Regions from separate parts of the Pseudarthrobacter sp. L19 genome, predicted to be linked through region 2. Evidence: riboswitches for the same ligand, from Rfam matches in the RefSeq annotation. Region 2 holds a riboswitch; the other holds the start of a gene.
What was found. A riboswitch is a leader RNA that binds a small molecule or an ion and turns the genes downstream of it on or off. The one in region 2 is predicted to bind cyclic di-AMP.
Positions count from the first base shown of each region.

Region 1: another riboswitch for cyclic di-AMP. It lies ahead of ACRQ5B_RS02740 (peptidoglycan DD-metalloendopeptidase family protein); the one in region 2 lies ahead of ACRQ5B_RS13330 (NlpC/P60 family protein).

Region 1 is NZ_CP193935.1:606,125-617,339, forward strand. It holds gene fdhD (formate dehydrogenase accessory sulfurtransferase FdhD) at 1-558, opposite strand, end outside; partial or broken gene ACRQ5B_RS02715 (molybdopterin-binding protein) at 715-2,085, opposite strand; gene ACRQ5B_RS02720 (DUF6457 domain-containing protein) at 2,082-2,366, opposite strand; gene mobA (molybdenum cofactor guanylyltransferase) at 2,377-3,024, opposite strand; partial or broken gene ACRQ5B_RS02730 (HNH endonuclease) at 3,061-3,560, opposite strand; gene ACRQ5B_RS02735 (NlpC/P60 family protein) at 3,816-4,589, opposite strand; cyclic di-AMP (ydaO/yuaA leader) riboswitch at 4,856-5,014, opposite strand; gene ACRQ5B_RS02740 (peptidoglycan DD-metalloendopeptidase family protein) at 5,162-5,980, opposite strand; cyclic di-AMP (ydaO/yuaA leader) riboswitch at 5,985-6,216, opposite strand; partial or broken gene ACRQ5B_RS02745 (metal-dependent transcriptional regulator) at 6,346-7,040, opposite strand; gene serC (phosphoserine transaminase) at 7,294-8,424, shown strand; gene ACRQ5B_RS02755 (MFS transporter) at 8,450-9,781, opposite strand; gene ACRQ5B_RS02760 (DUF3027 domain-containing protein) at 9,824-10,474, opposite strand; gene ACRQ5B_RS02765 (cold-shock protein) at 10,485-10,868, opposite strand; gene ACRQ5B_RS02770 (hypothetical protein) at 11,046-11,215, shown strand, end outside.
Region 2 is NZ_CP193935.1:2,781,347-2,792,561, forward strand. It holds gene ACRQ5B_RS13290 (MFS transporter) at 1-190, opposite strand, end outside; gene ACRQ5B_RS13295 (ArsR/SmtB family transcription factor) at 431-781, opposite strand; gene arsB (ACR3 family arsenite efflux transporter) at 887-1,984, shown strand; gene ACRQ5B_RS13305 (arsenate reductase ArsC) at 2,009-2,425, shown strand; gene ACRQ5B_RS13310 (FAD-dependent oxidoreductase) at 2,428-3,822, shown strand; partial or broken gene ACRQ5B_RS13315 (GNAT family N-acetyltransferase) at 3,819-4,333, shown strand; gene ACRQ5B_RS13320 (DNA alkylation repair protein) at 4,373-5,005, shown strand; gene ACRQ5B_RS13325 (hypothetical protein) at 5,035-5,286, opposite strand; cyclic di-AMP (ydaO/yuaA leader) riboswitch at 5,420-5,614, shown strand; gene ACRQ5B_RS13330 (NlpC/P60 family protein) at 5,617-6,378, shown strand; gene ACRQ5B_RS13335 (dihydrofolate reductase family protein) at 6,551-7,051, opposite strand; gene ACRQ5B_RS13340 (cupin domain-containing protein) at 7,061-7,438, opposite strand; gene ACRQ5B_RS13345 (DUF5129 domain-containing protein) at 7,523-9,076, opposite strand; gene ACRQ5B_RS13350 (hypothetical protein) at 9,189-9,644, shown strand; gene ACRQ5B_RS13355 (DUF5671 domain-containing protein) at 9,641-11,215, shown strand, end outside.

The sequences.
Region 1 (11,215 bases), 1.3 Mb from region 2:
GGCGCCGCCGTCCTCGGAGATGCGGAACAGCCCCGCGGCGTGCACGCCGCCGGTGGCGTCGAAAACCGCTTGGGCTTCGCGCAGCCGGTCCGGGAGCGCGGCCAGCGTCTCGACGGGCACTGCCACCGGGTCGCCCGCGGGGCTGAAGTGCGAGGACTTCTCGACGGCCTCGATCGAATCGGTGCCGCAGATCCCGCAGGAGCTTGAGGTGAAGAAGTTCCGTCCGGTGTCGGGGCGGGCGACGTCGGGCCGGAGCTGGGCTTCCACCACGTTGAAGGTCTGCACGCCGTCTTCGTCCTCGCCGGCGCAGAAGCGCAGCGAGACAAGCTGGTCGGCGGACCAGATGATCCCCTCGGAGACCAGGAAGCCGGCCACCAGGTCGAAGTCGTTGCCCGGGGTGCGCATGGTCACGGAGAAGGACGTGCTGCCCAGCCGTACCTCCAGTGGTTCCTCCACCGCCAGGACGTCCTCGCGGTACCGGACCGGGAACTCACGCGCCTGCGGCGATCCGTCCAGGACAAACTTGTGCACTTTGCGGCGTTGCGTCACGCGGCCCATTCGGTACTCCTCATCAGCGGTGCGGTGGGGCGGCCCGGCCTGCGGCCGGTTCCCGCCTCTGGATCCATTCTGAACTCGGCACTGGTGCCAGCCAAGCCGGCACCCGTGGGGCCAGCCAAGCGGGCGCCAGCCACGCCGGGCTCAGGCCGGCCGGTGTCAGCCAAGCAGGGCGCTCCAGTCGACCGGACCGTTGCCGGCCGGTTTCTTCGGGGTGCGTCGAGCGGCGGGTTTCGGTGCAGGCTTGCCTGCGTCGGGCTCCGGCAGCGGCCGCCCCCAGGGCAGCGCGAACGCCGGGACCGGTTCGCCCAGCTGCGCACCGTGCGGCGGGACCACCAGGACCCCGTCGGCGGCGGCGAGTCCGCGCATCATGCCGGGGCCGGTGTGCTGGGCCGGGGAGGCCATGCCGTAGACCATGCGGAAGGGCATCAGCCGGGTACGGCCGGGATCGGCGTCGATCATCGTGCCGCACGGGACCTCCGTGACGGGCGGCGGGGCCGGTGGCCCAGTGCCGCCAGGAGTGGTCCGCCGATGGTGGAGAGCGCCATCATGGCGGCGAGCGGGTTGCCGGGCAGGCCGATGATGAAGCGTCCGTCGGGTAGTTCGGCGAGGACGGCCGGGTGCCCGGGACGCATCGCGATTCCGTCGATCAGCAGCCTGCCGCCCAGCTGCTCGACGGTGCGGCGCAGGTGGTCGGTCCCGGACCGGCCCGTCCCTCCGGTGGTGATGACGACGTCGGCGGGCGGGGTGTCTTCGTCGTCGCCCGCGGGTTCGGGGTCCTCCAGGGCGGCGAGCCATTCCCCGTCCCCGTCCCCGATCTTGATTTCGCCGGCGGGGACGCCGCCGAGCAGGTCGACGACGGCGGAGAGCTGCGGGCTGAAGGTGTCCCGGACCTCCCCGGCTGGGGCACGCCGCTGGCGACCACCTCGGAACCGGTGAAAACCAGGCGGACCACCGGTTTGCCCAGCACGGGCAGGGTGTCGTGGCCGGCGAGGGCGGCGAGGGCCAGGTGGGCCGGGTTGAGCACGGTCTCTTTGGGGATCAGGACCTCGCCCTCGGCCGCTTCTTCGGCGGCTTTGCGGATGTGGTCGCCGTTGCGGGGCTCCCCGGCTTCGCGCCACCGCCAAGCTTCAGCACCGGCAGCTGGTCCTCATCGAGGCCGATCCTGCCGCTCTCGCTGCGGAGGACGGCCTTCGCACCGGGCGGGATCAGCCCGCCCGTGACGATGGGACTGGCCTGGTGAGGGGCGAGGCGCTGCCCGGGTTCGGCCAGGATCCAGGGGCCGCTGCCGTTCACCGCCCAGCCGTCCATGGCCGAGGACGCATAGTGCGGCATGTCGTGGAAGGCCGTGACGTCGGCGGAGAGGGTGCGTCCCAGGGCTCGGCGCAGGGGCACCGGGGCCGGCGGGATGGGGGTGGCGCAGTCGAACGAGAGCTCCCGGGCTTCCTGCCACGTGTGGGCCAGGTGCCGGTGCGCGGCGGGCTCGGTCCCGGCGTCGTCGGCGTCGGCGCGGGGTGGCTCGGACGTCATTCCCCGGGGGCCTCGGCGGCGTATTCCTTGGCCAGTTTCCGCGCGACGCCCATGGCGGCCCGCATGGAAACCTCGTCGGTGGCCTGGCCGGTGCCGGAGGCCAGCCCGGCGGCGAAACCTGCGATGAAGGTGGTCAGCGGTGCGGCTGGGCGGACCACGGAATGCGCGGCAACGCCGGCGAGTCCCAGTACCTCGTTGATGTCGATGTCGACGCCGTCGAGCTCAAGGGCCTGGAGCAGTGCGCGGCACCAGTCCTCGAGGGTTTCGTCCTGGCTCTTCACGGTGGGCCTTTCATGTCGTGTGCGGGCGGCCGCTTCCGTTCCCGGCAACGCCGGGACGCGCGACTCCCAGGGCCTGGGCGTCCGCCCAGGTGTCGACGTCGTCGGTGGACCCGGGCGGCACGGGAACCGTCCGCAGGTCCAGACTAGCAAGCAGGCCGAACAACGATCCGCCCACCAGCGTGCCGCGCCGTGCCGCGTCCGCCACCGATCGTTGTAGCGCGGTCGTGTCATAAAGGCCGGCCAGCGGCTGGATCCGGCCGTCCGCCGAAACGGCGACGCTGCCGTCCGAGCCGGGCTGCGCCCTGGCACGGTCGGCGAAGAGTGCGGGGACGGCGTCGGCGACCAGCGGCATGTCGCAGGCCAGGACCAGCGTCAGCGGCGCCTGGCTCCCGCCGGCCGCTCCCCCGCGAGCGAGGGCCTCGAGCCCGGCAGCAAGGGCCGCCGCGGGTCCGGCGAAGGGCGGGTCTTCACGGCACAGGAGGATTCCGTCCGGGAGTCTGCCGGTTTCCGGTCCCACGACGGCGACGCCGCGTGCACCGGCTGCCGCGAGCAACGACCGCTCCAGCAGGGTGTCCCCGCGGAAGCGGAGGGCGGCCTTGGGGGTTCCGCCCAGCCGGGAGGACCTGCCCCCGGCGAGAATGACGGCGTTGAATTCCACCCGCCCAGCCTAGCGGCCTGCGGGCGGCCGGCGGTGCTAGTGCGCGGATTCGGGCAGCAGGAACGGGTCCCACGCGGGGGTGGGCTTCTCCAGCTCCTTGATCTGCCAGATCGTGCCCTTCGGCGGACCGGGGTGAACCCGAGCTTCCAGCCCATCTCGGCCGGGGTGTGGTCGCCCTTGACGTTGTTGCAGCGCAGGCAGGCGGCCACCAGATTCTCCCAGGAGTCGGCCCCTCCCCGGGACTTCGGCTGGACGTGGTCGATGGTGTGGGCCGGTTTAGCGCAGTAGGCGCACCGGTGGCCGTCCCGGCGGAGCACACCCCGGCGGCTGACCGCAGTCACGGTGTTGTAGCGGGGGCGGATGTAGCGGTTAAGCAGGATGACGCTCGGCCGGCCGAGGATATCCTGCGGCCCCACCACCGGGTCGTCCCCCTCGGCCACGACACTGGCCTTGCCCGTCAGCACGAGCACCAGCGCCCGGCGGAAGGTCACAACCGCCAGCGGTTCATATCCAGCATTCAGAACGAGTGTGCGCATCCGCATCCCTCTTCACGGCCGCACCCGCCAGTGGCACGAGGGCCGGCTGCCCTCTGCATGGTCAGGCTAAGGATCGACACCACAAGAGTAAACACGGGTGGCCCGGATTACCGAATTTCGGGCCGCAGGGCATCCGTGGCGGATCCTGGGCCCGCGTGCCAGCGGTGCTTCCTGCACCGCTGGCACGCGGTCAGCAGAGAAGGACCCCAGCCGGTGGCAGGGGTCCTTCTCGAAGCTTCGCGGGAAGCGGGGGTCTTAGCCGCCGACGCGGATGAAGACCGGGCCGGAACCGACGTTGACACTGTAGAGGGCGGTGGTGCCGCCGTTCCAGCCGCCGTGGACGGCCATGCCGTTGCCGACGTAAACGGCGATGTGGGCCATGCCCATGCCGCCGTTCTGGTAGTACGCGAGGTCACCCGGCTGCGCTTCGGCGGCGCTGACGGTGCGGCCCAGGGACAGGTAACCTGCCGGCCAGCCGTGGTAGTGGATGCCGACGGCGGCCAGGGCGTTGGTGGCCAGCATGGTGCAGTCCTGGGACACGCCGATCTGGGCGTAAGCGGCGGCGGCGATCGAGGCGCCCATGCCGCTGGTGGCGGCCGGAGCCTTGGTGGCGACGGACGCGTTGACCGCGGTGCCGGCGGCCGGGGTGGCTGCGGCGGTGTTGGCGGTGGTGGTGTCAGCTTCCTGCACCTTGACGACGGGCTTCGGGGCCTCGACGACGGGGGCGGCCGCGGTGGTCACAGCAGGCTTCTCGTAGGAGATGGCGATGCTGGAGGCCGCCGAGATGGTGGCCGGAGCGGTGGACTGAACCTCGGTGGCGGAAGCAGAGGTGGATTCGCGCTGAACGTTGGTCTCGGCGGCGTTGGCCGCGATACCGCTGGTCAGGACCAGGCCGGAGGCAGCAGCGATAACCGCAGCCTGGCGACCCATGCCACCGGCGTTGTCGCCGACGGCCTTGGCAATGACAGCCAGCGAGTTGGTCTTGGTGACCTCCGCGCGGTGGCGTGCAATGGTTGCACGAGTAGTCATTTAGTTCTCTCTTTCGTGATCCTTTGTGTCCGCGCTCTTGAACAGGCGGGACTAAGGACGCTCCGGCATCTTGGGGGTACGCCGGATCGCCCCGAAACGGGTTTCTTTAGCGAAGGGTGTACTGCGAAGACGCGCCAAAAGCAGTAACTGCATTGCGTGAACCATCCCGGGCGCCGGCAAGGGCAACGCGGTGCATGGTCATCAGCGGGCTCGACTGAGCCTCGCCAGCGCGAAAACGCGCAGCATTGTGGCGTGAAGACACGAAAGTAGCCTCTCCCAATGCCTACGAGGTGAGCTGTCGGATTCGGATGGGAGTCACCCGGCCGCTCCGCTTCCTGGGAAGCTTTGCGACTTAACCCCTAGGTCTTCTTGCGAAGACCAAAATTGGTTCCCCCGCCCCTGCCAGACGATGTCATGCGAACGGACCTTGAGCGGTGGCAGAGTTAGGCAATCCACTCAAGAGCGCCAACTTCGGTGAAGTTGGCGTGCTTCATACGGTACAACAGTTCGGACTCAATGTCACATTCAGATCACGGCGTGTCACGGAAGTGTGAGCATTGCGGTGGGCTCTTTTAGAGCCAGCCCAGCGGATCAACGACGTCCCCGTTGACCATCACCTCGAAGTGGAGGTGGCAGCCGGTGGAGGCACCGGTTGTTCCGCTCATCGCAATCACATCGCCACGGGAGACCTTTTGGCCGACGTGGACGCTGGATGACGACAAGTGGTTATACGTGGTCTCCAGGCCATTGCCATGGTCGACCACAATCCGGTTGCCGCCCCCGTAGGGGTGCCAGCCGGAGAAAGTTACGGTGCCGCTCGCGGCGGCATGGACGGCTGTGCCGCACTGCGCGGCGTAATCCTGGCCGCGGTGGAATTCGCCGACCGCGCCGGTGATGGGGCTGACCCGGTAGCCGAAGGGCGACGCCGTGATCATGGTGTCCAGCGGGGCGCCGAGCGTCCCCGCGGATGCGGCGCGGGTGATGGAGCCAACGGACTGCGCGCTGAGCAGCTGCTTGAGCTTCCCGTCCGGGTCACCCTTGGTGGTGACGGCGGTGCGGTTGAAGTCGATCTGGGCTGCGGCGGCCTTGACCTCGGGCTGGGCCGCGGCGGAGACGGACCCCGCGGTGGGGGCGTCGACGGCCAGCGCGGGGCCGGTCACCGGGACGGCCACGGTGAGTGCGATGCCGGCGGCGGCCAGGGTCATTCCGGCCTTCTGGCCCATTCCGGTGACGGCGGCGAAGTCCGCGACCTGGCGGATCGGACTGCGCCGGCCGCGGCGCTCGTCCCGGTGCGCATCGCGGGGGCGCGGGACGGTGACGTCGACGGCGGGGCGCGGCTCCGGAGCGGGGCCGGCGGCGCGGCGGCGCCCGCGGACGGTCTGCGTGCTCAAGTGGTTCCTCTCTGAAAAAGCCTGCGAAGTTAGCTGTCGGATTCGGGTCAGAGAGTTCATAGACCCGGTCCGCCGACGCAAGCATCCAGGCAGAGAGGCACCCGGAAAGAGTGTCCTCAGAGAGTTCGCTTGCCGCTAGCGGACTTCACCCCGAGGCCGGAATTACCGGCCGGTAGTGGTTCCCCCGCCTCTGCCAGAAGGTGATTCGCACCCTGATCCGCTGGCAGAGCTCGGCTTCGGATCAGGTAACGCTTTAGTCTCGGTACTAGTCGATAACTATAGGGGATTAAGGCCCGTAGTAATAATTTCGTTATCTCCTAGACGGGCTAGTAAACAGCACACTTACGGTATGCTTCCGCGTCGCACTACCCCCGGGTAACGAAAACGTGGGCGGCAACCTCGGGCGGCAGTTCGAGCGCGCCCTCAATGTCCGGGACGCGGACGGAGATGTACTCCCCCACCCGCTCCAGCGAGACGGTGGCGCCGGGCCGGATACCGCCCTCGTCCAGCTGCACCAGCAGTTCGGGTTCCACCTGGATGGGTTCGGCAAGCCGGCTCACGGTGATGCGGGAGCCCGCGGCATATCCCGCCATGGCGTCCAGGAGGTTGACGACGCCGTCGGCCTGTTCCGCCGTCGGCAGGCCGCCCAGTTCGGCGAGGCCCGGGATGGGGTTGCCGTAGGGGAGACCGTGGGGTGGTCGAGCATCTCGAAGATCCGGCGCTCGACCCGTTCGCTCATCACGTGCTCCCAGCGGCAGGCTTCCTCGTGGACGTACGCCCAGTCCAGGCCGATCACGTCAGCCAGCAGTCGTTCGGCGAGGCGGTGCTTGCGCATCACCTCGGTGGCGCGCCGCCGGCCCACCTCAGTCAGTTCCAGGTGGCGGTCGCCGGAGACCACGACCAGCCCGTCCCGTTCCATCCGGCCGACGGTCTGGGAGACGGTGGGTCCGGAGTGGCGGAGTCGTTCGGCAATGCGGGCCCGGAGCGCGACGATGTTCTCTTCCTCAAGCTCCAGAATGGTCCGAAGATACATCTCCGTAGTGTCGATCAGATCCGTCATCCAGCTCAGCTCCTTGAGCGCCGTCCTTGCGTCATTCCACCGTACAACGTGCGGGGCGCGGCCACCCGGGATCCGCCATACGCTCCCGACAGCCTAGCCTATTGTGAATTACTCCGGATAATTTTAGAGCCGGCTTCCTGACCGGACTATGACAGCCCGCTTTCCGGCGCCGGGGCCGCCGTCGGGCAGAATGGAAGCGGTCCTTACCGGCCGACCAGCCACCTCTCGCACCCAGCCGACCATTGGAGCCATTGTGAGCGACACCAGCATCACCATCCCCGCGAACCTTCTTCCCAAGGACGGCCGGTTTGGCGCCGGGCCCTCGAAGGTGCGCCCGGAACAGATGGAGGCCCTGGCATCGGCCTCGGCCACCCTGCTCGGCACCTCGCACCGCCAGGCCCCGGTCAAGAACCTGGTGGGCTCGGTCCGTTCCGGCCTCAGCGACTTCTTCCGCGCCCCCGAGGGCTACGAGGTGGTCCTGGGCGTGGGCGGCTCGACGGCGTTCTGGGATATCGCCAGCTTCGGGCTCGTAGAGAACAAGGCACAGCACCTCTCCTTCGGCGAGTTCGGCTCCAAGTTCGCCGCCGCCACGAACAAGGCGCCCTTCCTGGCCGAGTCCTCGATCATCAAGGCGGAGCCGGGCACCCGGCCCGAGGCTCGGGCGGAGGCCGGCGTGGACGTCTACGCCTGGCCGCAGAATGAGACCTCCACAGGTGTGGCCGCCCCGGTCCGTCGGGTGGCCGGCGCGGACGAGGGCTCGCTGGTCCTGGTCGACGCGACCTCCGCCGCCGGCGGCCTGGATGTCGACGTCGCCGAGTCCGACGTCTACTACTTCGCGCCGCAGAAGAACTTTGCCTCCGACGGCGGGCTGTGGCTCGGCCTGTTTTCCCCCGCGGCCCTGGAGCGGGCCGCGCGGGTCAAGGCGTCCGGCCGCTGGATCCCGGACTTCCTGGACCTGCAGACCGCCATCGACAACTCGCGGCTGAACCAGACCTATAACACCCCCGCGTTGGCCACCCTGGTGACCCTGGACGCGCAGGTGCGCTGGCTCAACGCCAGCGGCGGCCTGGACTTCGCCGCGGCACGCACCGCCGACTCCGCCGGACGGATCTACCGCTGGGCCGAGGCATCGGGCGTTGCCACCCCGTTCGTCTCGGATCCGGCGGACCGCTCCAACGTGATCGCCACGATCGACTTCGACGAGTCGGTCGACGCGGCCGCGATCGCCAAGGTGCTGCGCGCCAACGGGATCGTCGACACCGAGCCGTACCGGAAGCTGGGCCGTAACCAGCTGCGGATCGCGACCTTCGTGGCGATCGAGCCGGACGACGTGTCGGCCCTGCTGGAGTGCATCGACTACGTCGTGGCGGAGCTGGCGAAGTAGGCCCGCAGCCGCCCTCCGGGGCGGCCTAGCGGCTGGCGGCGTCGTCGGGGTTTACCGCCCGGACGACGCCGTCGTCGTCTGCCGTGCCGATCGCCCCGCCGGGCACCAGCCGGAAAAAGCGCAGGCCGCCGGCCCGCCGGTTGAAGGCGATCCGCAGGTGGCGTGCCCGGATGATCCAGACCATCCCGATCAGGGCCGCTCCCACGCCGGCGGCGGCGGCCACGCCCATGGACCAGCGCGGGCCGGCGACGTTTGCCACCCAGCCCACGAACGGTGCCCCGATGGGTGTTCCGCCCATGAAGATCGCCATGTACAGGGCCATCACCCGGCCGCGCATCGCCGGGTCCGTGGTGGTCTGCACGTAGCCGTTGGCGCTGGTCATCATGGTGATGGCACACAGGCCCACCGGCACCAGGGCCACGCCGTACCAGAAGTAGTTCGGGGCCAGCGCGGCCAGCCCGGAGGTTATGCCGAAGACCCCGGCGGCCCCGAAGATCATCCGCATCCGCGGGCGGCCCCGGCCGGCGGAGAGCAGGGCCCCGGCGACCGAGCCGATGGCCATGATCGAGTTCATCAGGCCGAAGGCGCCGGCGTCCAGGCCGAACTCGGTGCCCACCATCGCGGCGATGAACAGCACGAAGTTCAGGCCCAGGGTTCCGACGATGAAGACCGCCACGAGGACGATCACGATGTCCGGCCGGTACCGCACGTAGCGCAGGCCCTCCCGGATCCGGCCCTTGCCGCCACGCGCCTTGGGGAGTTTCCGCAGGGATGCTGTCGGGATCCGGGCGAGGCTGGCCAGCAGTGCTACGAAAGTCAGGGTGTTGACCAGGAACACCCAGCCGGGCCCGATCGCGACGGTCAGGACACCGGCGACCGCGGGCCCGATCATCCGGGCGACGTTGAAGGAGGCGCTGTTGAGGGCGACGGCGTTGGGCAGGTAGTCGTCCTTGACCAGTTCAGAAACGAAGGTCTGGCGGACCGGGGCGTCGACGGCCGAGACGACGCCCAGCAACAGGGCGAAAATGTACACGTGCCAGAGCTGCGCCGCCCCCGAGAGCACCAGCGCGCCCAGCAGGGCGCTCAGCAGCGCCATGGCCGACTGGGTGAGGTTCAGGAGGGTCTTGCGGTTGAAGCGGTCGGCCACCAGGCCGGCGACCGGGGCGAGGAACAGCTGGGGTCCCAGCTGGAGGGCCATGGTGATGCCCATGGCCCCGGCGTCCTGGTGGCTCAGGTGGTCGAAGACCAGCCAGTCCTGGGCGGTCCGCTGCATCCAGGTGCCGATGTTCGAGACCAGGGCCCCGAGGAACCAGATGCGGTAGTTCAGGATGTGCAGCGATTTGAAGGTGGACCTCATGGAAGGTCCTCCCGCTGCTCCGCCCTGAACGCCGCCAAACCGCTAGTCGGTCCCGCCGGCGGACCGGGCGTCCGCTGCGCGTTCGTCGTGTTCGTCCCCGGGTTCGTCCGTCACGACGGTCCCGGACTCAGCGGGAGCGTCATCGTCCGCTGCGTCGTCCTGGGAGGCGTCGGGGCTGCCGGCATGGTCAGCCTCGGCGTCGGACTCGTCCCGGTGCTCAGCCCCGGCGTCCTCGTGGCCGTCGTCGGGCTGGGCGTCCTCGGGCCGGACGCGTTCGGCCCACGGCACCCACTCGGGGGCCAGGATGGAGTCCTCCGAGGGCAGCAGGCCCAGCTCATCCACCGTCACAACCTTGGAGCGGGAGTTGCGGGTCAGCACGGCGTACCACTGCCAGCCGCCGTAGCCGGGGAGCTTGGATTCGAACAAATGGGTCACCAGGCGGTCACCCTCGCTCTTGGCCGCCAGGTGGCGGCCTACCTGCCCGGGCTCGGCGATGCCCTCCACCGCGGCACGGGCGACGTCGACGGACGCGGCCAGGAAGGCGTCGGGCTTGCCCACACGCCACACGGGCACGCCGTAGCGCGGTTTGGCCGCCGACTTGGTGCCCTTCGCTCCGGCGGCGGACGCCTTGGCCGCCGGCTTCCGTCCGGCGTCGGGCACCGGGTAGCCGGTCTCTTCAGGTTCCGCAGTCATCGGCCGGACCCTACGCGTCCAGCTCGTCGGCAACCTTGCGCAGGGCGGCGGCAATAGCCTTCGCCTTGTTGCCCTCGGGGTACTTGCCGGCGGACAGGGTGCCGGAGAGGTTGTCCAGCACCGTCACCAGGTCCTGGACCAGGGGCGCGAGGTCCTTGGCGCTGGGCCGCTTCGCCTTGGCGATCGACGGAGTCTTGTCCAGCACCCGCAGGCCCAGGGCCTGGGCGCCCTTACGGCCGTCGGCCACGCCGAACTCAACCCGGGTTCCGGCCTTCAGCTCAACGACGCCCTCGGGCAATGCGGACTTGGGCAAGAAGACCTCCTGGCCGTCCTCGCCCGCGAGGAATCCGAAGCCTTTTTCCTTGTCATACCACTTGACCTTGCCGGTAGGCACGTAATCAACCTTCTTCGTTCTGCTGGGACGCGGCCGGCGGTCACCGCATCCGCACCGATGTGCGGGTTCAGGGTATGACCGCCCCGACCGTGTTGGTCTGTTCCTTCAAGGTTATCGTGCCCGGGCAGATTTGAGGGCTTGAGGCGCGGATGCAGGCGGACTGTTAGCGTTGCTGTCATGACTCCACAGCGTCTCCGGCGCTCCCTGCTGATCCTCGCCGCCGTCGTCGCCGTCCTTTCCCTGGCCGCCTTCGGCGCGGTGATCGCCTTGGCCGCCGGCAACGCCGTGGCGCCGGTCTGGCTGACCTCGGCCGCGCTGTACGGCCTGCCGGCCGCGTTCCTGCTGAT
Region 2 (11,215 bases):
GGGTGCTCATGGTCGCCGCGGTGCCGGCCCAGGCCGGGGACCCGGACAGCTGGGCTGCGAGCAGCGATCCCAGGGACAGGGTGGCGCCCATGCCGATGCCGCCGAGGACCTGGCCGCCCACCAGCACGGAGAGCACCTTCCGCTGCGACGCCTGCCGCGGAGGGTGCTCCCGTACCGGCCGGGTGGTCACTTGCAGGTGCAGCGCTGTTCAGCGGGAACGTTGGCCATCACGGAGTCGACGTGCTCGCCGCAGCCAGCCCAGGTGATCTTTCCGCAGGTGTTGCATCGAACGGGACTGCACATGGTGTTCTCCTCAAAAGTTGTGGTGCCGGGGCTCCGGACGGATACCCGCCCTCCAATAATACCCCTAGGGGTATTTTTCACAAGACCGGTCGGCGCTTGCGGAGCCCGGCTGCCCGGCGGTGGATCCCTAGAGGGATTCGACGAGTCCGGCGGTTCCGGCGATCGCCCCCGGGACAAGAGAATAATAGGCCCAGGTGCCCCGCTTCTCACGGTGCAGGAGGCCTGCGTCGACCAGGATCTTCAGATGGTGGGAAACGGTGGGCTGACTCAGGCCCAGCGGTTCGGTCAGGTCGCAGACGCAGGCTTCGCCCTCCCCGGAGCCCTTCACGATCGAGAGCAGCCGCAGCCGGTTCGGGTCGGCGAGCGCCTTGAAGACCGACGCGCTGCGCCGGGCCTCGTCCGGTCCCAGGGCCGGGGTGGCGGAGGGCGTGCAGCAGCTCCCGGCGGAGGCCTGATCAAGAATGTCCAGCGAGGTCATGCCCTCATTATGCCCATAGATTGACATTCGTCGATATAGCCGCCGATACTTCATATCGACAAGTTTCGATCTCTATCGCGCATCCCTTCACTCACCAGGAGCCCCGTGAGCACCCAGACTGACCCGTCGCCCACCCGTGAAGGTGAGTCCGCCGTCGTCGGCAGGCTTTCCACCCTGGACAGGTTCCTACCCGTGTGGATCGTCTCCGCGATGGCCCTGGGCCTGCTGCTGGGCAGTGTCATCCCGGGCCTGAACACCGCGCTCGACGCCGTGAAGATCGGCGAAGTCTCGCTGCCGATCGCCGTCGGCCTGCTCGTGATGATGTACCCGGTGCTGGCGAAGGTCCGTTACGACCAGGCGCACCGCGTCATCGGCGACCGGAAGCTCATGGTCACGTCCCTGGTACTCAACTGGATCCTGGCGCCGGCGTTCATGTTCGCCCTGGCCTGGATCTTCATCCCGGACCTGCCCGAATACCGTACCGGCCTGATCATCGTGGGCCTGGCGCGGTGCATTGCCATGGTGATGATCTGGAACGACCTCGCCTGCGGCGACCGGGAGGCCGCGGCCGTTCTGGTGGCCATCAACTCCGTCTTCCAGGTCATCGCCTTCGGTGCGCTGGGCTGGTTCTACCTTCAGCTCCTGCCGTCCTGGCTGGGGCTACCCCCCACCAGCGCCGGCTTCTCCTTCTGGGCCATCACCGGTTCCGTGCTGGTGTTCCTCGGCATCCCGCTGCTGGCCGGGTTCCTCACCCGCACCATCGGCGAACGCGCCCGCGGCCGTGACTGGTACGAGGGAACGTTCCTGCCCAAGCTCGGCCCCTGGGCGCTGTACGGCCTCCTCTTCACCATCACCCTGCTGTTCGCCCTCCAGGGCGGCACCATTACCTCCCGGCCCCTGGACGTGCTCCGGATTGCCGTGCCGCTGCTGGTCTACTTCCTGGTGGTCTTCGGCGCCGGGATGGCCATCGGCAAGGGTCTCGGCCTGGGCTACGCGAAAACCACCACCCTGGCGTTCACGGCCGCGGGCAACAACTTCGAACTCGCCATCGCCGTGGCGATCGGGACCTTCGGCGTCACGTCCGGGCAGGCGCTGGCCGGCGTCGTCGGGCCCCTGATCGAAGTTCCCGCCCTGGTGGCACTTGTCTACGCCGCCCTCTGGGCCCGCAAGCGCTTCTTCGCCCCCGCTACGCCTTCCGTCTGACCTCAAGAATCTTCAGGAGATCCCATGAGCACCGAAACCGCCAAGAAACCCTCCGTCCTCTTTGTCTGCGTCCACAACGCCGGCCGCTCGCAGATGGCCGCCGCCTTCCTCACCACCCTCTCCAACAGCGCCATCGAGGTCCGGTCCGCCGGGTCCGCGCCGGCGGACAAGGTCAACCCCGCCGCCGTCGAGGCCATGGCCGAGGTCGGCATCGACATGTCGGCCGAGATCCCCAAGATCCTCACCACCGAGGCCGTCAAGGAATCCGACGTCGTCATCACCATGGGCTGCGGCGACACCTGCCCGATCTTCCCCGGCAAGCGCTACGAGGACTGGGAACTCGCCGACCCGGCCGGCAAGGGCGTGGAGTCGGTCCGGCCTATCCGCGACGAGATCAAGGCCCGCATCGAGGCACTCATTGCGTCCCTGAAGGAGGCCTGACCATGGCCGCCACCGGATCCCTTCCCGTTGCCATCATTGGCGCCGGTCCCGTAGGACTCGCCGCGGCGGCGCACCTGCTCGAGCGCGGCCTCGAACCCGTGATTTTCGAGGCCGGCGAAGCCCCGGCGGACGCCATCCGGCAGTGGCGCCACATACGGCTGTTCTCGCCGTGGCAGTACAACATCGACGCCGCGGCAGCCCGGCTGCTCGCCGCCTCCGGCTGGGAGGCGCCGAAGCCCTCAGGCTTGCCCACCGGCGGGGACCTCATTGAGCGGTACCTGGAACCGCTGGCCGCGCTGTCTGAGATCGCCGGCCGCCTGCACACCGGCTCCCGCGTTACCGCCGTCACCCGGGAGGGCCTGGACAAGACGCACAGCCGGAACCGCGCCGGAACGCCGTTCCTGCTCCGGATCGAGGAGGCCGGGGGCGGAACCCGCGAGGTGCGGGCCGCCGCCGTTATCGATGCCTCCGGCACATGGAGTACCCGCAATCCGCTGGGTACCTCCGGCCTGCCGGCCCGCGGCGAGGGGGCCGCCTCTGCCCGGATCTCCGCGCCGCTGCCGGACGTGCTGGGCCGCGACCGTGAAATCTTCGCCGGCCGCACCGCCGTCGTGGTCGGGGCCGGGCACTCCGCCGCCAACACCCTGATCAATCTTGCCGACCTGGCCGCCCAAGAGCCCGGCACCCGGATCCTCTGGGCCGTCCGCGGCGCCTCCGCGGCCAAGGTCTATGGCGGCGGCGACGCCGACGGACTCGCCGCCCGGGGCCTGCTCGGCAGCCGGCTCCGTGGGCTCGTCAAGGACGGAACCGTGCAGTTGCACACCCGGTTCGGGACCGCCGCCGTCTCCGCCGACGGCACCATGGTCACACTCACCGCCACCGATGGACGCACGTTGACAGCCGACGTCGTCGTCCCCGCCACCGGGTTCCGGCCCGACCTGGAGATCCTGCGCGAGCTCCGGCTGGACCTTGACCCGGGCGTGGAGGCGCCGCGGCAGCTCGCGCCGCTGATCGACCCGGAGTTCCACTCCTGCGGCACCGTGGAACCGCACGGGGCGCGGATGCTGGCGCATCCGGAGGAAGACTTCTACATCGTGGGCATGAAGTCCTATGGCCGCGCCCCCACCTTCCTGCTCGCCACCGGCTACGAGCAGGTGCGTTCCGTGGCCGCGGCGTTGGCCGGCGACCGGGAGGCAGCGGACACCGTCCACCTGGAGCTGCCGGAGACCGGAGTTTGCTCCACGGACACCGGCAGCAGCTGCGATACGCCCGCCGCAGCCGGGACGCCGGCGCCAGCCGGAGCAGGCGGCGGCTGCTGCACCGCACCGGAGCCGGTCCTCCTCGGTTTTCCCACGGGATTGCTGCACGGGCGCAGCGGCGAAGCGGACGCCGGATGAGCGCCGGGGCGGGCCTCCGGATCAGGGATCTGACACCCGCCGACTGGCCCGCCGTCCGGGATATCTGGGCCGAGGGCATCGCCACCGGCCATGCGACCTTCGAGGCGGAGCCGCCGTCCTGGGAGAGCTTCGACGCCGGACGCCTCCCGGACGTCCGCCTGGTGCTGGAAGACGACGGCGCCGTGCTCGGCTGGGCCGCCGTCTCGCCGGTGACCTCCCGCCCCGTCTACCGCGGCGTGGTGGAACACTCGCTCTACCTCGCCGCCCCGCGCGGGGCCGCGGCCACGGAGCGCGGCTCCTCGCAGCGCTCATCGGCCGCTGCGAAGAGGCCGGTATCTGGACCATCCAGTCGACCATCTTCCCGGAGAACACCGCTTCCCTGGCCCTGCACGAACGCCTGGGATTCACCGTGGTGGGCACCCGGCGCCGGATCGGCCTGATGTCCTGCGGGCCGCTCGCCGGGCAGTGGCGTGACACCGTCCTGGTGGAGTACCGCAGCCCCGACCACTAGCCGGACGCGGGCTCACAGCCGGTGCGGAAGAATGGGACGGTGAGCGAGGCCGGTGACTTCATAGACGCGACACTGCAGCGCGAGAGTTCCTGGCAGCGCGCCGAGGCCGAGCAGGACCGCTTCGGGCCCGGGCTCTCGGTCTACGGCGCCTCCGTTGGCGCCGTCCGGGGCACCGTCCGGGACGCGCTCCGCCGGTACCGGGAACTGGACCGGGACGGTCTCACCGCGCTCAGTTCGGAACTGTGGGCCGTGCCCGTGTTCGAGCGCCGCCTGGCCGCTGTCGTGCTCCTGCAGTCGGCCCTGCGGCACCTGGACAATTCGGACCTGACCCGAATCGAGGGCTTCCTCCGCGGCGCACACCTGCCAGACCTCGCGGACCCGCTGGCGGTGGACGTGGTGGGGCCGCTCATTGCCGGGCTGGGCGGGCAGGCCCGGACCCGCTCCGAGGCCGTCCTGGACCGGTGGCTCCGCGACCCCGACCCCTGGCTGCGCCGCGCTGCCCTGCTGGCTCCGCTGCGGGAACTCCGCAAGGGCGCCGGGGACTGGGCGCGGTTCCGGCGCCGTGCGGCCCTGGCCAACGGCACTGCGGATAGCCGCCCCGACGGCGGGGCGGCGGAGATCGTGAGGGCCGCCGTCGAGCGCGTCGAACGGGAAGCGGGCGGCGAAGCCTAGGGATGGTGGCCGCGCGAAGCGGAGGGTGCTCAGGCGGGCCGGCGCTCCACGACGGCGTAGGCCTTGCCGTCCAGGAACTCCCAGTCCGTCACCACCATGAAGCCCAGCGCGTCCACCCTGTCGTTCAGCACGTGCAGGTCGAAACCGCCGTCGCGCGGCTCGGCATCCCAGGTGGCGACGTGGATCTCCTTCCCCTCGAGAACCAGCAGTTCGGTGTTCACGTCGAAGTCTTCCTGCGGCTGATCGCTCAGCTGGCAGATCGCGACACAATGGGGATTCATCGGACCCTCCGCTCGGGACATGGTGGGATCATCGTAACCCCGCCGGGACGCCTCCGCCGTTACCTTAATGTGACATTCGGGAGGATGGCCGTTACTGTGGAGAGGTGCCCGTTGGTTTCCGAGACGGGCGCCCCCGGACCGATTGCCTAACTCTGCCGCGGTCCAGGGCATCCTCGCAACCAGCTGGCAGAGACGGGGAAACCAATCGCGACCTGCCCACGGGCGGGTCTTGGGGTGAAGCCGCGCAGTGTCCGCCCAGACGGACCCGCGGCCGGGTGTCTCCCATCCGAATCCGACAGCTCACCTCGCAGGCTTTGGGAGAGGTACATCATGATTTCACGCTCTACTGACGCGCGCCCCGGCACCACCGCAACCACCGGTCGGGGTGCCGCCTTCGCCGCGGCGACCGGCACCGTGGGCCGGCAGGCTGCCGTCGTCCTCGCCGCCTCCGGCCTGGTCCTGACCAGCGGCATGGCGGCCAACGCCGCCGGCAACGTCCCCGCCGAACGGGAATCCGCACCCGTCTCGCACGCCGACGTCGCCGGCAAGGTTTCCGCCCCGGTGACCGCCGACTCTGCAGTGCAGATCAGCTTCGACCGCCCGGCCGTCGCCACCACCCCGGCGCCCGTCGTCGAGGCCCCGGCTCCGGCCCCTGCCGCCGCGCCCGCGGTGGCCAAGGCCCCCGTGGCCAAGGCCCCGGCCGCCCCGGTGGCGAAGGTGGCCGTCCAGGCCGCAGCCCCGGCGCCGGCTCCGGCCGCCGCCCCCGCCGGTGGCGTCAACGCCGCCATGCTTTCCGCCGCGTACAGCCAGATCGGCATCACGCAGGACTGCACCGCGATGGTGGAGAAGGCGCTCGGCGCCGCAGGTATCCCCGTGGGCGACCTCGGCCCGCAGCAGTTCCTCAATTACGGCAAGGTCGTCTCCGACCCGCAGCCGGGCGACATGATCGTCCAGTCCGGCCACGTCGCCATCTACGCCGGCAACGGCCAGGCGATCAGCGGCGGCATGAACGGCTCCAACCAGACGATCGTGCACCCGCTGTCCTGGCTGACCGCCACCGGCAGCGTGACCTTCGTCCGCGCCGGGGCGTAACCCGCGCGTTCAGCAGTACCGGGCCGGCGCCCGGCAGCCCCTCACGGCTGCCGGACGCCGGTTTCGTTGTTAGAGGTTTCGTTGTCTGCGGTTACGCTGTCTGCCGTGTCGTTGTCTGCCGCGTACCGCAGGAGGACGACGCCGTTGTCGAACGCCCGGCTCTCCAGCAGCGTCAGGCCGGTGGGGAGTCCGCGGCCTTGAACAGCGGCGTTCCGCGGCCCACCAGTACCGGGTGGACGTAGATCCAGTACTCGTCGATCAGCCCGAGCCGGCGGAAGGAATCGGCCAACTCCGCCCCGCCGAGGGCCAGGTCGCCGCCGGGGGCGGCCTTGAGCGCCCGCACCTGCCCGGCGTCGACCTCGCGCACCACCGTGGTGTACCAGCCGGCCTCCTCCGGCAGCGTGCGGGAGTAGACGTACTTGGGCATCTCCCGCCAGATGGCGGCGAAGTCCGCGATGGCGGGAGGGCAGTCCGGGTCCTGGTCCGCCGTCGGCCAGTACCCGGCCATCAGCTCGTAGGTGACCCGGCCGTCCAGGAACGCGCCCATGGTGCGCAGCTGGTCGTTGAAGTGCTCATGCAGTTCGGCATCCACCCGGTGCCAGCTGATGTCCGCGTGCGGGCCCTCCATGAAGCCGTCGAGGGAGACCTGGAAGGACAGGATGATCTTCCGCAAGGATCCGTCCTATCCGCCGGGCTTCCCGAAGCCCGCGGCACTGACGAATTCGATCCCCACGAACGCGTCCCCGCCCTCGACCCACGCATCGTGCCCCGGCGGGATGGTGTAGGAGTGGCCGCCGGCGATCTCCACCCGGTTGCCGTCGGTGGTCTCGACGGTCAGCTGGCCGGAGACACAAAAGCCGACGTGGCTGAGCTGGCACATCTCGGTGTGGACCACGGGCTTGATGCAGTCGGACCAGCGCCAGCCTGGCTGGAACGTGAAACGGCCGATCGTGTAGTCGTCGAGGGTGACGATATCCACCTCGGTCTTGTCCGGGCGGCGCTTTTCGTCCGGTGTGTTGTGGGACTTCACCTGCAACTTGGAAACAGCGACAGCAGGCATCGCTCTGCCTCTTTCGGTCTGGAACGGAAACTACGGACAAGGCCAACGATCCTCGCTTGCCCAGGGGTTGTCGATACGGGTTTCCTAGAAGCCGGACGAGCTGCCGGAACCGGAAAAGCTGCCCCCGCCGACTCCGTATCCCGTGGTCCCGCCCCGGGCCGAATTGAGACTTGTCACCCCGGTGGTGAAGCCGGACGAGAATGCGGGAACCGAGAAGAAATAGGCGGACGGGTAGACGGTGCCGAGGATGCTGGGCTCGTAGCCGGGCCGTTTCCTGCCGCCGGTGCCCGACCGGGCCTGCTCCATCTCCCGGCGCATCAGCCGCGCCTCCCGTTCGGTGCGGGCGAAGCCCTCGATCACGGTCTCCGCGTGCCGGTTCAACAGTCCGGTCAGTTCCGTGCGGGCGTCCCGGAGCCGGTCCAGCGCGTCCTCCGGGCCGAGGGCGCCGTCCGCGAGGTCCGCGGTCCAGCCCTCCATGTCGCCCTGGCTGCGGTCGCGGAAGGACCGTAGTGCGGCGGCGGTGGCCGACTCACCCGCGCTGTGGCTCTTGCGGAGGAGGTCCTCGATGCCGGCCAGATCCTGCCTGAAGGGCGCGAGTTGACGGTCCCAGGCGGTGGGCCAGAGCGGGCTCCGGTTCAGCAGGGCGTTCGCGTCCGAGATGACGTCATCCAGGGCATCCAGTTCCGCGGCGGCGTCCGCGAACTGCCGCGCCAGCGCCAGAGCGGAGCGCTTCCCCTGCTGCCTGCGGGTGAGGGCGTGGACCCGGTTGGAGAGCGCCGTCGCGGCGTCGTACCGGCTGAGGAAACTGCGGTGCTTCTCCAGGACAGTGCCGCCGTAGCGGGAGGAGGCGGGGATGGTGCCGGCGTTGAGTTCGGTGACCGGCAGGTCCAAGCTCACCCGGGCGTAGGCGGCGTCGCCCTTCGCTGTCTCCCGGCGGCACCCCACCCGGGTGCGCCAGCGGACCAGGAGCCAAGCGGCGGCCCCGGCGGCGGCGAGTCCCACGCCGATCCACGCCGTGACGAGGAACGCGGCGCTGCGGTACCAGGGCTGGTTGATCAGTTCCGCGCCGCGGCGGATGCCGGCGATGGTCCCGTCCGTCCACTGCGCGTCGCGGAGCAGGTCCTTGGAGGCGTCCTGGATGTCCGTCCGCGCCCCCGGGGAGACCTTCCGGTCCTCGCCCATGTAGGTGCCGACGTGGCGGCCCACCGGGTCGAGCGCGAAGATGAACAGCCCGTCAGCCCACTTCTGCCCGTCTGGGCTGATCCAGTCCGGGTGTTCCGCCCGGGCGTAGCGCAACACCTCCTCGTTCAGGTTGTCCGAGGCCGTGCCGTTGTAGGTGTACACGGCGACCTTGGTGGGCTGGTAGAACTCAATTCCCCGGACCGCCGGCAGGAGCGTGGCGAGGTCCAGGACGCCCGCCCGGTCCACGACGACGACGTCGGTGGGCGTGGTGCCGGTGCGGACTATCTCGGTGGGGACCACGTCTGTGCGGACTTCTCCGGTGGTGCCGGCGGCGGTGGTGGTGCCCGTGACGGCCGCCGCGGCCGCTCCGGTCACCGCGGGTCCCAGAACGAGCGCTACGGCGACGGCGGCGAGCGCCAGGAACGGGGCTAACCTGGCGGCGGTAAAGGTCCCCATCGGTCCCACCATCTGCAGAGGGCGTGTCGTCCCAGACTCGCGGCGGACCGGCCGGGCTGAAAGGGTCCAAAGACACCATGACCGGTGCGGGTGGTCGTTTCATACTGTCGGCATGAGCCAGCCGAAGCCGGACCGGGTCCTCGTGGGCATCGCCGCGGCCATCGTGCTGCTGATCGTCGCGGCCCTGGTGGCCGTGCTGCTGCGCGGACAGCCGCGACCGCTGGACCCGGGCACTCCCGCCGGCGTGGTCCAGCAGTACAGCAAGGCCGTGGTGGAGGGTGACCTGGCGGCGGCGCAGGGCTACCTGACCGAGACCGCCAAGAACCGTTGCACGGGCTACTTCGGGACGGTCCAGGCCGCCCGGGTGGTTCTGGTGGGCTCCACCGAACGGGGGCCCACCGCCACCGTGCGGGTCTCCATCGTTCACCCCGCCGGGGAGGGTCCCTTCGGTCCGTCCGAGTACACGGAGAACGGGGTGTTCGTGCTGGTTCGCTCCGGCACGGGCTGGTCCATCGACGACCTCCCCTACAGCCTGCAGGCCTGCACCGGCGGGACACCGGTCATATGACCACCACGCCGGTCCGGGTTCCCGCCGGAGGTACCGCCCAGGCCAAGGTACGCCGGCTGGTGGTGTACGTGCTGCTGGCGGCCCTGGTGGTGATCGCCGCCAACGGGGCCGGCGGCCTGCTTGAACGCGCACTGACCGCCGGGCAGGTCCTGGCCGGCGAGGGGGTCGCCGGGCTGGCGCTGTCCCTGGCGTTCGCACTCGTTGGCGGGCCGCTGGCTGCGTTGCTCTGGTGGCTGGTGTGGGGCCGCCTGGGCGCAGATGACGAACGTGCGGCGGCGTCGTGGGGTCTCTATGTGAGCGCCCTCTATACGCTGTCGCTGCTGATCTCCACCACCTCCCTCCTGGCCGCGGCGTCGTCGCTGGTCACGGAGCCCCAGCCGCAGTGGCGCCCGCCCCTCGCTGTGGGGATCGTCTGGTTCCTGGTGTGGGTGTGGCACCGATGGATGTGGCGGCACCCGGCCAAAGGGCCGCTGGCGCTCGCGCAGGTACCGGGGGTCATCGGAACGACGGCGGGGCTGGCGATCGGGGCGGGCGCGGGGGTGGCGGCCCTCTCCGGGCTGTTCGACGTCGCCCTGCGCGGCTCGATGGAACTGACCGGCGCCGCGGACCCGTGGTGGCGGGCCGTCCTGGGGAACACGGTGTGGGCCGCCGGGGGAGCGCTGGTGTGGTGGTGGCACTGGTTCCGCGGCGGAGCCCGCAAGCTCAGGCGCGGCTTCGCCGACGTGGCCCTGCTGCTGGCGGGCGTCCTCGCCGCCGGGCTGCTGGCGCTCGGGGGTGCCGGGACGGTGCTGTTCGTGCTGCTGCGGCTCGCGTTCGACCGGACCGAGGCGCTGACCGGCCTGCTGTCTCCCCTCGGCGCGGCGCTCGCCGCCACCGCCGTCGGCGCCCTGGTCTGGCGGTATCACCGGGCGGCGGCGCGCGGCCGTTCGCTCCGGGTCAGGCAGGCGGGCACCCTGATCACGTCGGGGGTGGCGCTGGCGGCCGCCGCATCGGGGATCGGCGTGGTGCTCAACGCCGCGCTCTCCCTGGCGGTGTCCCCGTTGGCGGAGACGCCACGGGGCGAGGGTCCCGGCGGAGGGAGTGCCCTGACCCTGCTGCTGGGCGGGATCAGTTCGCTCGCCGTGGGCGGCCTGGTCTGGTGGCGGACCTGGCGGCCCCGGGAGCAGCACGGAACGCAGGGCGTGACGCCCGGCCGGCGCGTCTACCTGGTGACCGTCTTCGGGCTCAGTGCGGCGGTGGCGCTGGTGGCCCTGCTGGTCATTGGCTACCGGCTCTTCGAGTTGGCGCTCGCGGACGTCACCGGCGGCAGTGTGGTGGACCGGATCCGCGCCCCGCTGGGCTGGCTGGTGGCGGCGGGGCTGGCCTCCGGTCACCACTTCTCCGTCTGGCGGCAGGACAAGACCCTCAAGGAGTTCACCGCACCCGCGGCCCGTCCCCGCATCGGAAGGATCATCCTGGTCACCGCCGCCGACCCTGAACCGCTCCGTCGTATCCTCGAGGAACAGACCGGTGCGCCGGTCACCGTGTGGCACCGGGCAAGCGTCCTCCCGTCCAATGCCGTCCCGACCAAC